3 regions of the Mesorhizobium sp. CNPSo 4670 genome follow, and region 2 is predicted to be linked to each of the others. Evidence: predicted binding sites of a transcription regulator. Region 2 holds the regulator's gene; each other region holds the start of a gene.
The links. Region 2 encodes PhoB, which activates phosphate uptake and scavenging genes when phosphate is short. Its sites were predicted from a motif close to TGTCATNNANCTGTCAT; they were not measured.
Positions count from the first base shown of each region.

Region 1: a site for PhoB is predicted at 2,411-2,427, ahead of AC0ZT5_RS32370 (ceramide glucosyltransferase). Genes of this name have one in related genera too.
Region 3: a site for PhoB is predicted at 1,884-1,900, ahead of AC0ZT5_RS22715 (RNA degradosome polyphosphate kinase). Genes of this name have one in related genera too.

Region 1 covers NZ_JBWJFQ010000030.1:7,617-11,767, forward strand. Annotated here, with positions in the region: gene argF (ornithine carbamoyltransferase) at 1-757, shown strand, start outside; gene AC0ZT5_RS32360 (Hsp33 family molecular chaperone) at 836-1,870, shown strand; gene apaG (Co2+/Mg2+ efflux protein ApaG) at 1,913-2,305, opposite strand; gene AC0ZT5_RS32370 (ceramide glucosyltransferase) at 2,527-3,678, shown strand; gene AC0ZT5_RS32375 (O-succinylhomoserine sulfhydrylase) at 3,693-4,151, opposite strand, start outside.
Region 2 covers NZ_JBWJFQ010000005.1:96,857-101,007, forward strand. Annotated here, with positions in the region: gene AC0ZT5_RS11300 (ROK family protein) at 111-1,358, shown strand; gene phoB (phosphate regulon transcriptional regulator PhoB) at 1,513-2,202, opposite strand; gene phoU (phosphate signaling complex protein PhoU) at 2,222-2,929, opposite strand; gene pstB (phosphate ABC transporter ATP-binding protein PstB) at 2,955-3,761, opposite strand; gene pstA (phosphate ABC transporter permease PstA) at 3,758-4,151, opposite strand, start outside.
Region 3 covers NZ_JBWJFQ010000014.1:150,704-154,854, forward strand. Annotated here, with positions in the region: gene AC0ZT5_RS22700 (TIGR02117 family protein) at 1-278, shown strand, start outside; gene AC0ZT5_RS22705 (FAD-dependent monooxygenase) at 317-1,555, opposite strand; gene AC0ZT5_RS22710 (zinc-finger domain-containing protein) at 1,575-1,820, opposite strand; gene AC0ZT5_RS22715 (RNA degradosome polyphosphate kinase) at 2,057-4,151, shown strand, end outside.

The sequences.
Region 1 (4,151 bases), on a different contig from region 2:
CTCGACGCGCACCCGCGTGTCCTTCGACGTCGGCATGCGCCAGCTCGGCGGCGAAACCATCATGCTGACCGGCACCGAGATGCAGCTCGGCCGCTCCGAGACCATTGCCGACACCGCCAAGGTGCTGTCCCGCTACGTCGACGCGATCATGATCCGCACCACCTCGCATGAGCGGCTGCTCGAACTGACCGAGAATGCCACCGTTCCGGTCATCAATGGACTGACCGACGACACCCATCCCTGCCAGCTGATGGCCGATATCATGACCTTCGAGGAGCACCGCGGTCCGGTTGCCGGCAAGACCATCGCCTGGACCGGCGACGGCAACAATGTGTTGCATTCGCTGCTCGAGGCCTCGGCGCGGTTCCGCTTCAACCTCAACGTCGCCGTGCCCGAAGGCAGCGAGCCGGAACAGAAGCATATCGACTGGTCGCAGGCGCATGGTGGCAAGCTGCACTTCACCCGCTCGCCCGAGGAAGCCGTCGACCAGGCCGACTGCGTCGTCACCGATTGTTGGGTGTCGATGGGCCAGGAGCATCGCGCCCGCGGCCACAACGTGTTCTCGCCCTACCAGGTCAATGCCAAGCTGATGGCGAAGGCCAAGCCGGAGGCGCTGTTCATGCACTGCCTGCCGGCGCACCGCGGCGAGGAAGTGACCGACGAGGTCATTGACGGGCCGCATTCGGTGGTCTTCGACGAGGCCGAGAACCGGCTCCATGCCCAGAAGGCCGTGCTCGCCTGGTGTCTCGGCGCTTGATCTCTGGGGGTGTGATGCCTATCTGCGCCGCATCACGCAAATCAAGCGCGTTTCGAAGCATGCGCCCTCCAGGGCGGCATGGCCGCGCCCTGGAGCATTGTCATGTTGGAAACCTATCAAGTGACTGAACATCACCCCAAACTCGGCGAATTCGGCTACGCCGGCGACGATCACGTCGTACCCTTCGAGGTCGGCCCGCTCGATGTGCGCGGCCGCACCGTCCAGCTCGGGCCGATGCTCGACGCCATCCTCAGCCGTCACGACTATCCCGAGCCGGTCGCCCGCCTGCTGGCGGAAGCCTGCGTGCTGACGGTGCTGCTCGGCACCTCGCTCAAATTCGAAGGCAAGTTCATCCTGCAGACCCGCACCGACGGGCCGGTCGACATGCTGGTGGCGGATTTTTCCACGCCCTCGGCACTGCGCGCCTATGCCCGCTTCGATGCAGACCGGCTGGAGGCGCTGGTCGCGGCCGGCGAAACGTCTCAGCAGACGCTGCTCGGCAGCGGCGTGCTGGCGCTGACCATCGACCAGGGCGCTCACACGCAGCGCTATCAGGGTATCGTCCAGCTCGATGGCGAAACGCTGGAAGACGCGGCCCGCACCTATTTCCGCCAGTCGGAGCAGATCCCGACCGATATCAGGCTTTCGGTGGCCAAGCTGCTGACACCCGGCGTCGGCGGCGCTCGCCAGCAGTGGCGTGCGGGCGGCATCCTGGCGCAGTTCCTACCGCAGTCGCCCGAGCGCATGCGCGTTCCGGACCTGCCGGGCGGCGATGGCGATCCGCGCGAGGAGATCCACGATCCGGCCGACAATTCCTGGCAGGAGCTGCTGGCATTGCTTGGCACCATCGAGCCGACCGAACTGATCGACCCGACGATCGGCGCCGAGCGGCTGCTGTACAGGCTGTTCCACGAGCATGGCGTGCGCGTCTTCGGCGGCGTACCGGTTGCCGACCAGTGCTCATGCTCGAGGGACAAGATCCGTGGCATCCTCGAGGGATTCTCGGCGCAGGAGATCAAGGACAGCACCGAAGACGGCGGCATCCACGTCGCCTGCGAATTCTGCTCGAAGCAATATGACTTCGATCCGGCGGAATTTGTGGCGGCCCAGTAGAGAACGCGCCTCACCGGCTGCTTGGCGGCCGGTGAGGCGAAGCTAATTCACCGTCCGCCGCGTCCCCGGCAGATCGAGCGAGAAGGCGGGGATGGCGATGTCGAACGTCTCGCCCCGCTTGTTGCGCATCGTATAGTGCCCGACCATGATGCCGGACGGTGTCGAAAGCGGGCAACCGGACGTGTATTGATAGCTGTCGCCGGGATTGAGTTCGGGCTGGTCGCCGACGACGCCGGGACCGCGCACCTCCTCGACCCTTCCGGTGCCGTCGGTGATGTGCCAATAGCGCGACAACAGCTGCACGAACTCATCCGACTGGTTGTCGATCGTTATCTGATAGCCCCAGACATAGCGGTTCTCCGACGGGTCTGAGCGGTCCTCCAGATAGAACGGCCTGACCTGCACTTCGATGTTGCGCGTCACGGCGCGGTACATAAGCGGCTCCAAAACAATCCAGGTCGAACTGTCCTCGCTCCGGGCGAGCAGGTCAACGTGCGCGTCTTGTCGCGCCCGGCCTGAAAGGCAGGTGCCGACAAAGAATGTCATTTAAGTGACACATGACAATGGTGGTGTGCACGAAGCGGGCGACTCGGCGCTCTGTCGAACTGTTGAAAACGGCCATCACGCGCCGTCTTTTCTGGAATGGCCAGGTCTCGATGGAACTCACCCTCATAGCCGCCGCCCTTTCGATCGCTCTCATCCTTTCAAACCTCGCCAGCATCCTGCTCGCCGCTTCGCGTCTGAAGCGGCGCAGCACCGTCGCGCCGCCGGCCGGCAGGTCGCGGCCGGTGTCGATTATCGTGCCGTCGCGTGGCGTCGAGCCGTTCACGCAGGAGACGCTGGAGCGCGCCCTCTCGCTCGACTGGCCGCGCTACGAACTGGTCTTCTGCGTCGCCCATGCCGACGATCCGGTGGTCAGGCTGATCCGTGCCGCCATCGCCCGTTCTCCCAAGGTGCCGGCGCGGCTGCTGATCGGCGACGACCGCATCAGCGCCAACCCGAAACTCAACAATTGCGTCAAGGGTTGGGAGGCAGCGCGCCACGATTGGGTTGTCCTGGCCGATTCCAACGTGTTGATGCCGAGAGACTATGTGCAGCACCTGATGGCTGCATGGCGGCCCGACACCGGCCTTGTCTGCTCGACGCCGATAGGCTCACGGCCCACTGGCTTCTGGGCCGAGGTCGAATGCGCTTTCCTCAACACGCTGCAAGCGCGCTGGCAATATGCTGGCGAGGCGCTTGGCCTCGGCTTTGCCCAGGGCAAGAGCATGCTCTGGAACAAGCCGATGCTCGACGCCAGTGGTGGCATCCGTGCGCTCGCCGCCGAGATCGCCGAGGACGCTGCCGCAACCAAGCTGGTCAATGGCCTTGGCCTGCGCGTCAATCTCGTCGCCGCGCCCTTCGAGCAACCGCTCGGCCGGCGCACCTTTGACGAGATCTGGTCGCGTCAGGCCCGTTGGGCGCGCCTGCGCCGCGTCACCTTCCCATGGTTTTTCGCACCCGAAATCCTGACCGGGGCAGTGGTGCCGCTGGCACTCGCGCTGTTGGCGGCGGCAAGCGCCGGCGTCAGCATCTGGGCAACCGCCATTGCCGTGCTGGCGGCCTTCTACCTTCCGGAATGCGCCCTGGCCTGGTCCAAGGGCTGGTACCTGTCGCCGCGCATGGTCGCGGCGATCATGTTGCGCGACCTGATCCTGCCGGCGATGTGGGCGCGCGGCTGGCTGGGTGGCGCCGTCGACTGGCGCGGCAACGCGATGACCATCGGCACCAAGGCAGCCGAGCTGGAAGAGACGCCGTCCGGCGCCTGATGGCCAAAGGCCTTTTACTTTGCCGACTTCAGCGCCTGTTCGATGTCTTCCAGAAGATCGTCGGTATCCTCCAGGCCGACCGACAGCCTGAGCGTGCCCGGCCCGATGCCGAGTTCGGCACGCGCCTCGTCGCTCAGATTCTTGTGCGTCGTCGTCGCCGGATGGGTGATCAGGCTCTTGGCATCGCCGAGATTGTTGGAGATCAGCACGATGTCGAGCGCGTTCTGCAAGGCGAAGGCCGCCTGCTTGCCGCCCTTGACGTCCAGGCAGATCAGCGTCGAGCCGCCCGACATCTGCTTCTTGACGATGGCCGCCTGCGGGTGGTCGGAGCGGCCGGGATAGATGACGCGGGCGATTTCGGGCCGCTCGGCCAGGAAATCCGCGATCCTGCCGGCGCTTTCCGTCTGCTGGCGCACGCGCAGCGGCAGCGTCTCCAGCCCCTTCAGCAGCGTCCAGGCATTGAACGGCGACAG
Region 2 (4,151 bases):
GCAACGACACGCGCAGAAACAAGTGCCTGAAGCGCGTCGCGTTTTCAGGCTTCGCTGATGGCCTTCGGGAGGCACGAAAGGCTGCAGCGACCGGGAGGATGTGAAAAAGCATGTCGGTCGGAATCCGCCACGACGATCTGCGCCGCCGCAACCGGGCGATGGTGATTGCGGCCGTGCGCCGCGCCGGACAGCCGTCCCGCACCGAGATCGCCGCGACCACGGGCCTCAGCCATTCGACCATATCGGCGATCTCCTCCGACCTCATCGGCGAAGGCATCCTGACTGAGAGCAAGCCGAGCGAGGCCGGCTCGCTCAAACGCGGCCGGCCGCAGGTCGGCCTCGGCCTCAATCCGGAAGCGGCGGCGGTGATGACCGTGGTGTTGTCGCTGAACTTCCTCTCGGTCGCCGTCATCGACTATGCCGGCCAGGTGATCGCCGAGGAACAGCGCCGGCTGGACACGCTGACCATGTCGCGCGACGCGCTGGTCGGTGAATGCGTTGCCATCGTACGCCGTCGTCTCGAAGACCCCGACCTCGACGTCCGCAGTGTCGCCCGCATCGCGCTGGCGATCCAGGGCATCACCGACACGCGTGCCCGCGCCATGCTGTGGTCACCGATCACGCCGCACACCGATATCGCCTTCGCCGACATACTCGAGGACGAGTTCGGCATCCCCGCCACCATGGAGAACGACTGCAATATGATGGCGATCGCGTTGCGCTGGCGCGACCCTGATCGCTACCGCGACGACTTCATCGCCATCCTGTTGTCGCACGGCATCGGCATGGGCCTGGTGTTGAAGGGCGAGTTGTTCACTGGCACTCATTCCTCAGGCGGCGAGTTCGGCCATATGATCCATCGGCCGCACGGCGCGCTGTGCCGCTGTGGTCGGCGGGGCTGCGTCGAGGCCTATGCCGGCAACTATGCCATCTGGCGGAACGCAAGGCAGATGAGCGAGGACGCGGAACCGGTGGCCGATGTCAGTGACGCCGACATGCGCGCCCTGGCGAGCGCGGCCCGCGAAAGGGATGGACCCGAGCGCGAGGCCTATCGCAAGGCCGGCGAGGCACTCGGCTACGGTCTCGGCAGCCTGTTCGCGCTGATCGATCCGGCGCCCGTCGCCATGGTCGGTGTCAGCGCCGCCGCCTTCGACCTGATCGAGCCGGCATTGCGCGAGGCGATTGCGCAGACCGCCGGCGGCCAGCATTCGCAATCGATTTCCTTCGACACCGAACCGAACGAACTGCCACTGATCCGCGAAGGCTGCGCGACGCGGGCGCTGACCTTCGTAGACCAGGAGATTTTCGCGCCCGGCACGCAGGCGAGATCCGGCCTCGGCGGCAAGAACGTTGCGTGAATAACGCGTCGGGATGTGTTGAGATTCAGGTTAGGCCGAGTCGAGAATGGCGGGTTCCGAGAACCGGAACGGAGCGGACATTTGGATCCGTGAGTACCGGAAGCGCTGGAAACTGCCGTTCGCAGGCAGGCATCACCTGAATATCAGCATATCCCTAATCTTCCCGGATTGCGTAGCCCGCCCCACGAATGGTGCGGATGACATCGGGCATGCGGCCATTGTTGACCGCCTTGCGCAGCCGGCCGACATGCACGTCGACCGTGCGTTCGTCGATGTAGATCGTCTCGCCCCAGACATTGTCGAGCAGCTGGCTGCGCGAGAACACACGGCCGGGATGGCGCATCATGAATTCGAGCAGGCGGAATTCGGTCGGTCCGAGCCGAATCTCGCTCTTCTTGCGATAGACCCTGTGCGATTCACGATCGAGCACGATGTCGCCGACCTTGAGCACGCTGGACAGCACTTCCGGCTTGGCGCGGCGCAGCAGCGCCTTGACCCTGGCCATGAACTCCGGCGTCGAGAACGGCTTGACCAGATAATCGTCGGCGCCGGTCGAGAGGCCGCGCACACGATCGCTTTCCTCGCCACGCGCGGTCAGCATGATGATCGGCAGCCGCTCGGTCTCGGGACGCATCCTTAGCCGGCGGCAGAGTTCGATTCCGGAAACCGCCGGCACCATCCAGTCCAGCACCAGAAGGTCGGGGACGTTCTCCTGCAGCCGGATCTCGGCCTCGTCGCCGCGCGTCACCACCTCGACCTGGTAGCCCTCGGACTCCAGATTGTAGCGGAGCAGCACACCCAGCGGCTCCTCATCCTCCACCACCATGATTCGTGGCGCGATCATCGACTGGTCACCCCTGCCGTCATGCCGCCGGCGCGGACATTGCCGTCTCGTCCTGCTTCGGACGATTGGCGGGCAGCTGCGTACCGGTCAAAACATAATACGCATTTTCCGCGATGTTGGTGACGTGATCGCCGATGCGTTCGAGGTTCTTGGCGCAGAACAACAGATGCGTGCAGGCGGTGATGTTGCGCGGGTCTTCCATCATGTAGGTCAGGAGTTCGCGGAACACGGAGGTGTATTTGACGTCGATGCGCTCGTCGTCGGCGCGCAGCTTCGCCAAAGCCGCCGCGTCGCGCGCCGTATATTCCTCGATGACGCCCTGCACCTGGATCAGCACCAGCTGCGCCATTGCGTCGATGGAGTGCGACAGGTCGCGTGGGGTGACGCTGAGGCCGACGGTGCCGACGCGCTTGGCGATGTTCTTGGCAAGGTCGCCGATACGCTCGAGGTCGCCGGCCATGCGGATCGAACCGACGACATGGCGCAGATCGTCGGCCATCGGCTGACGCTTGGCGATCAGTGTGATGGCGCGGTCGTCGAGTTCACGCTGGCGCGCATCCATGATCGCATCGTCGGAGACGACGCGCTGCGCCAGGGCGTTGTCGGAATTCAACAGCGCCTTGGTGGCGCCGCCGACCATCGAGCCGGCGAGGTCGCCCATGTCGCGGATCAGCCTGCTGATCTGTCCGAGATCCTCGTCGAAAGAAGCCACTGTGTGTTCGCCCATGATCTTAGTCCTCGTATGCCTGAGCTCAGCCGAAGCGGCCGGTGATGTAGTCCTGCGTGCGCTTCTCGCGGGGCGACGTGAAGATCTTCTCGGTGCGGTCGAACTCGACCAGTTCGCCCAGATACATGAAGGCCGTCTGCTTCGACACGCGCGCCGCCTGCTGCATGTTGTGGGTGACGATGACGATCGTGTAGTCGGCTTGCAACTCGTCGATCAGCTCTTCGATCTTGGCGGTCGACAGCGGGTCAAGCGCCGAGGCCGGCTCGTCGAGCAGGATGACTTCCGGCTTCACCGCCACGGTGCGGGCGATGCAGAGTCGCTGCTGCTGGCCGCCTGAGAGGCTGAGGCCGCTGGCGTTGAGCTTGTCCTTGACTTCGGTCCACAGTGCGGCGCGCTTCAGCGCCTGCTCGACACGGCCGTCCATCTCGGACTTGCTGATCTTCTCGTAGAGCCTGACGCCGAAGGCGATGTTTTCATAGATCGACATCGGGAACGGCGTCGGTTTCTGGAACACCATGCCGATCTTGGTCCGCAGCAGGTTGAGGTCCTGCGAGCGGTCGAGAACGTTCTGCCCGTCGAGCAGCACCTGGCCCTCGGCCGTCTGCTTGGGATAGAGCTCGTAGATGCGATTGAAGACGCGCAGCAGCGTCGACTTCCCGCAGCCCGAAGGTCCGATGAAGGCGGTGACGCTGCGCTCGGGCAGCGACAGCGTGATGTCCTTCAGCGCCTTGCTCTGGCCGTAGTAGAAGTTGAGGTTCTTGACCTCGATCTTGGCCTTGCCGGCAATTGCCTCGGCGGCGATCGTCATGTCTGGAGACAACATCTGGCTCATTTGTCCTCTCTGCGTCCGGTCAGGCTGCGAGCAAAGATGCTGAGCGCGAGAACCGTCAATGTGATGATGAGTGCACCGGTCCAGGCCAGTTGCTGCCATTCCTCGTAAGGGCTGAGAGCGAACTGGAAGATGGTCACTGGCAGGCTGGCCATCGGCGCGTTGAGATTGCTCGACCAGAACTGGTTGTTGAGCGCTGTAAAGAGCAGCGGCGCCGTCTCGCCGGAGATACGGGCGATCGACAGCAATATGCCGGTGACGATGCCTGAAAGGGCGGCGCGGTAAGCGACCGACTTGATGACCACCCAGCGCGGCGCGCCGATCGCGGTGCCGGCCTCGCGCAACGCGTTCGGCACCAGGTTGAGCATGTCCTCGGTGGTGCGAACGACGACC
Region 3 (4,151 bases), on a different contig from region 2:
ATCCGGATGTTGCAGGCTTCGACATCGGCGAGGATCGTTTTGCGGCGCTGCTCGATTTCATCGATGCGAGTTTCCAGCGGGGGCCGCAAGGCCCGCTTCTTGTTCCGGGCGCGGCCTATTCCAGCTTCGACCGCTTCTATGAAGCCAACGGCCATTTCAACGCGCTGGTCGGCTGCAACACCTGGACGGCGGCAGCCTTGCGCACCGCCGGCTTGCGAACCGGCTGGTGGAACCCGCTGCCGGCTTCGCTCGGTCTGTCGCTGCGGCTTTACAACTAACTCCGTCCTACGGGCTGGTATCCGGGCATGCCCAGATTTCAGCGCCGGATGATTTTCTGTGGCTGCCAGCCATAAAGCCAGTCCAGATCGGCGGCGAGCTTTTCGGACGAGCGCATTTTCAGGAACAGATTGCGCGCGATGGAGACTGGACCCGCGGCATGCCAGGCGAGGCGGTTGAGAGCGCCGCGACGGGCGACCCTGGCGACGCGCGGCCGTCGCAGGTTCTCCCAGATTTGAAGACCTCGTGCCGGATCGCCGGGCAAGTCGGCAACGACATCCGCAAGCATCGCCGCATCCTCGATCGCCATGGCGGCCCCTTGCGCCGCGAACGGCGTCATCGCATGCGCCGCATCGCCGATCAGCGCCATGCTGTCGCTTGTCCAGGGCTGTTTGCTGTCGACCGTATGGATCGGCCACGCCATCCATGGGCCGGCTTCCTCGATCAGACGGGCAAGTGCTGCTGCAGTTCCGCGCATGGCACCGGTCAAGATCCTGGTGTCGGCGTTCCCGGACCAGCCCTCAGCCATGCGTTCGCCTTTGGTGAAGGCGACAAGATTGAAGGCAGCACCTTTGCTGACGGGATAGGCGACCATGTGGAAGCCGGGATGCAGGAAGGTGGTGACGCAATTGGTGGCGCCTATCGCGGCAAAGGCTTGTCCGGCAGCGCTGTCGGAGGGAATGGTTGCACGCCAGGCCAGTTCGCCCGAAAAGTGACTTCTCGGCGAGGCCGCGCCCTTGGCTGTATCGACAAGCCCGCGCACCGACGACCAGACGCCATCAGCGCCGACCAGCAGCAAGCCCTCGGCCTCGACGGTCTCGCCGGCCATCTCGGCAGCCACGGTGACGCCATGGCTGCCTTTGGCAACGCCGCTGACATGTGCGCCGGGAGAAAGAACAATGCTCGGCATCTCGGCAACGCGCGCAGTCAATGTACTCTGCAGGTCAGCCCTGTGCGCAACGAGATAGGGTGCATGCCAGCGGGCTTCGGCGGCTTGTCCGAGCGGCACACGGGCCAGTTCGCGCAACGTCGCGGCGTCCTTCAGCACCACGGCATCGGGCCGCACCGCTGCCGGCAGCAGCCGGTCGAGCACGCCGAGCTGGCGAAGGATGCGTGTCGCGTTGGGAGAAAGCTGGATGCCGGCGCCAGCCGCTTCCAGGCGCTGCGCCTGTTCGAACACCTGCACGCGGTAGCCGCGTTCGGCGAACGCCAGCGCCGAGGTCAGCCCGGCGACGCCCGCCCCGGCGATGACGATTTGCCGGGACCGCGTGTTGTCCATCGGGCTTGCCGCGAAGGAATCAGGCGGCCTGGTCGATGTAGATACAGCCGGCAGGCACCGTTTCCGTCGCCTTCAGCTTCGACGAATAGCGGTAGAGCGTCGAGCAATAGGGGCAGACTTTTTCATTGTCGTCGCCCATGTCGAGAAACACATGCGGGTGGTCGAAAGGCGGGCTGGCGCCCGTGCACATGAATTCCTTGACGCCGATGTCGATCGCCGGGTGGCCCGCATCGTTCTGGAAATGGGGAATGGAACCGCCTGCCATCGTCGTCTCCTTAACGCAGTCTCTTCTGCATCTGGATCATAACCGGCCTCTTTGCAAGTTCGATGAAATCAAACTGTCGCAAAAGCCTGTCAGAGGATAAGTTAAGCCGGTTAAGGCAATGACCCCGAAAACGGAATCGGTTTACGGAGAGGGTCAGGCCTCGCTTCAGGGCACCTGCGGCGCATCCGGGAAGGTTGCGTCGCTCGGCGGCGGAGCGTGAGGGAAGAGCAGGAAAAATGAACGAACTGAAGCCGGTGCAGAGCGAATTCGTGAATGTCGAGGTGGCTCGCCCGGAGGGCGGCAACCCGGATCGCTTCGTCAACCGGGAGTTTTCCTGGCTGCAGTTCAACCGGCGCGTTCTCGAGGAGTCGCTGAACCTCAATCATCCGTTGCTGGAGCGCGTCCGTTTCTTGTCGATCTCGGCCGCCAACCTCGACGAGTTCTTCATGGTCCGCGTCGCCGGTCTTGCCGGCCAGGTGCGCGAGGGCATCACGCTGAAGAGCCCTGACGGCCGCACCCCCGAACAACAGCTCGAACAACTGCTGCGGGAGGTCGAACGGCTGCAGGAAGACCAGCAGAAGAGTCTTTCGGCACTCATCGTGCTGCTCAACAAGGAAGGCATCGAGAGCATCACCCGTGACGCACTGACCAAGGACGAAAAAATCTGGCTGGAAGACCATTTCCAGGAGCAGGTGTTTCCGGTGCTGACCCCGCTGTCGATCGACCCGGCGCATCCGTTCCCGTTCATCCCTAATCTCGGTTTCTCGATGGCGCTGCAATTGCGCCACCGCAAGAACGGCGAAGAGATGAGCGCGCTTCTGCGCCTGCCGGTGGCGCTGAAGCGCTTCATCCGTCTGCCGGACCGCAAGCACCATGTCCGCTTCATCCCTCTGGAAGAGGCGGTCGGCCTTTACATCGGCAAGCTGTTCCCGGGTTATGAGGTCAAGGGCTCCGGCACGTTCCGCATCATCCGCGACAGTGATATCGAGGTCGAGGAGGAATCCGAGGATCTGGTGCGCTTGTTCGAGACGGCGCTGAAGCGCCGCCGCCGCGGGTCGGTGATCCGCATCGAATTTGACGTCCTGATGCCGGCGGAACTGCGCGAATTCGTTGCCGGCGAGCTAGGCGTATCGTCGAGCCGCATCAGCGTTCTGACCGGTCCGCTGGCGCTCAGCCAGATTTCCGAGATCGTCGCGGTCCCGCGCGACGACCTCAAGTTCACGCCCTACAATCCGCGCTTTCCCGAGCGCATCCGCGAGCACGGCGGCGACTGCTTCGCCGCCATCCGCGAGAAGGACATCGTCGTCCATCACCCCTACGAATCCTTCGATGTGGTGGTGCAGTTCCTGCGCCAGGCGATGGCCGATCCGGAAGTGGTGGCGATCAAGCAGACGCTTTACCGCACTTCCAACGACAGCCCGATCGTGCGCGCGCTGGTTGATGCCGCCGAGGCCGGCAAGTCGGTGACCGCGCTGGTCGAGCTCAAGGCGCGTTTCGACGAGGAAGCCAACATCCGCTGGGCGCGCGACCTGGAGCGCGCCGGTGTGCAGGTCGTGTTCGGCTTCCTCGAGCTGAAAACCCATGCGAAAATGTCGCTGGTGGTGCGGCGCGAGGACGGCAAGCTGCGCAACTATGTGCATCTCGGCACCGGCAACTACCATCCGGTCACCGCGCGCATCTACACCGATCTGTCTTTCTTCACCACCGACCCGACGATTGCCCGCGATGTCGCCCAGCTCTTCAATTTCATCACCGGCTATGCCGAGCCGACGGATGAAATGCGGTTGGCAATCTCGCCGTTCACGCTGAGAAGCCGCATCTTGAAGCATATTGCCGACGAGGTTGCTCATGCGGTGGACGGGAGACCGGCGCGCATCTGGATGAAGATGAACGCGCTTGTCGATCCGATCATCATCGACGCGCTCTATGACGCCAGCCGTGCCGGCGTCGAGATCGACCTCGTTGTGCGCGGCATCTGCTGCCTGCGGCCGCAGGTGCCGGGCCTGTCGGAAAATATCAGGGTCAAGTCGATCGTCGGCCGCTTTCTGGAACACAGCCGCATCTATTGCTTCGGCAATGGCCATGGGCTGCCATCGGACGAGGCGATCGTCTACATCTCGTCGGCCGACCTCATGCCGCGCAATCTCGACCGCCGCGTCGAGACCATGGTGCCGATCACCAATGCAACTGTGCATGAACAGATCCTGGGCCAGATCATGCTGGGCAACATCATGGACAATCAGCAAAGTTTCGACGTATTGGCTGATGGAACCTCCCGGCGCGTCGTGCTGGAGGAGGGCGAGGAACCGTTCAACGCGCAGGAATATTTCA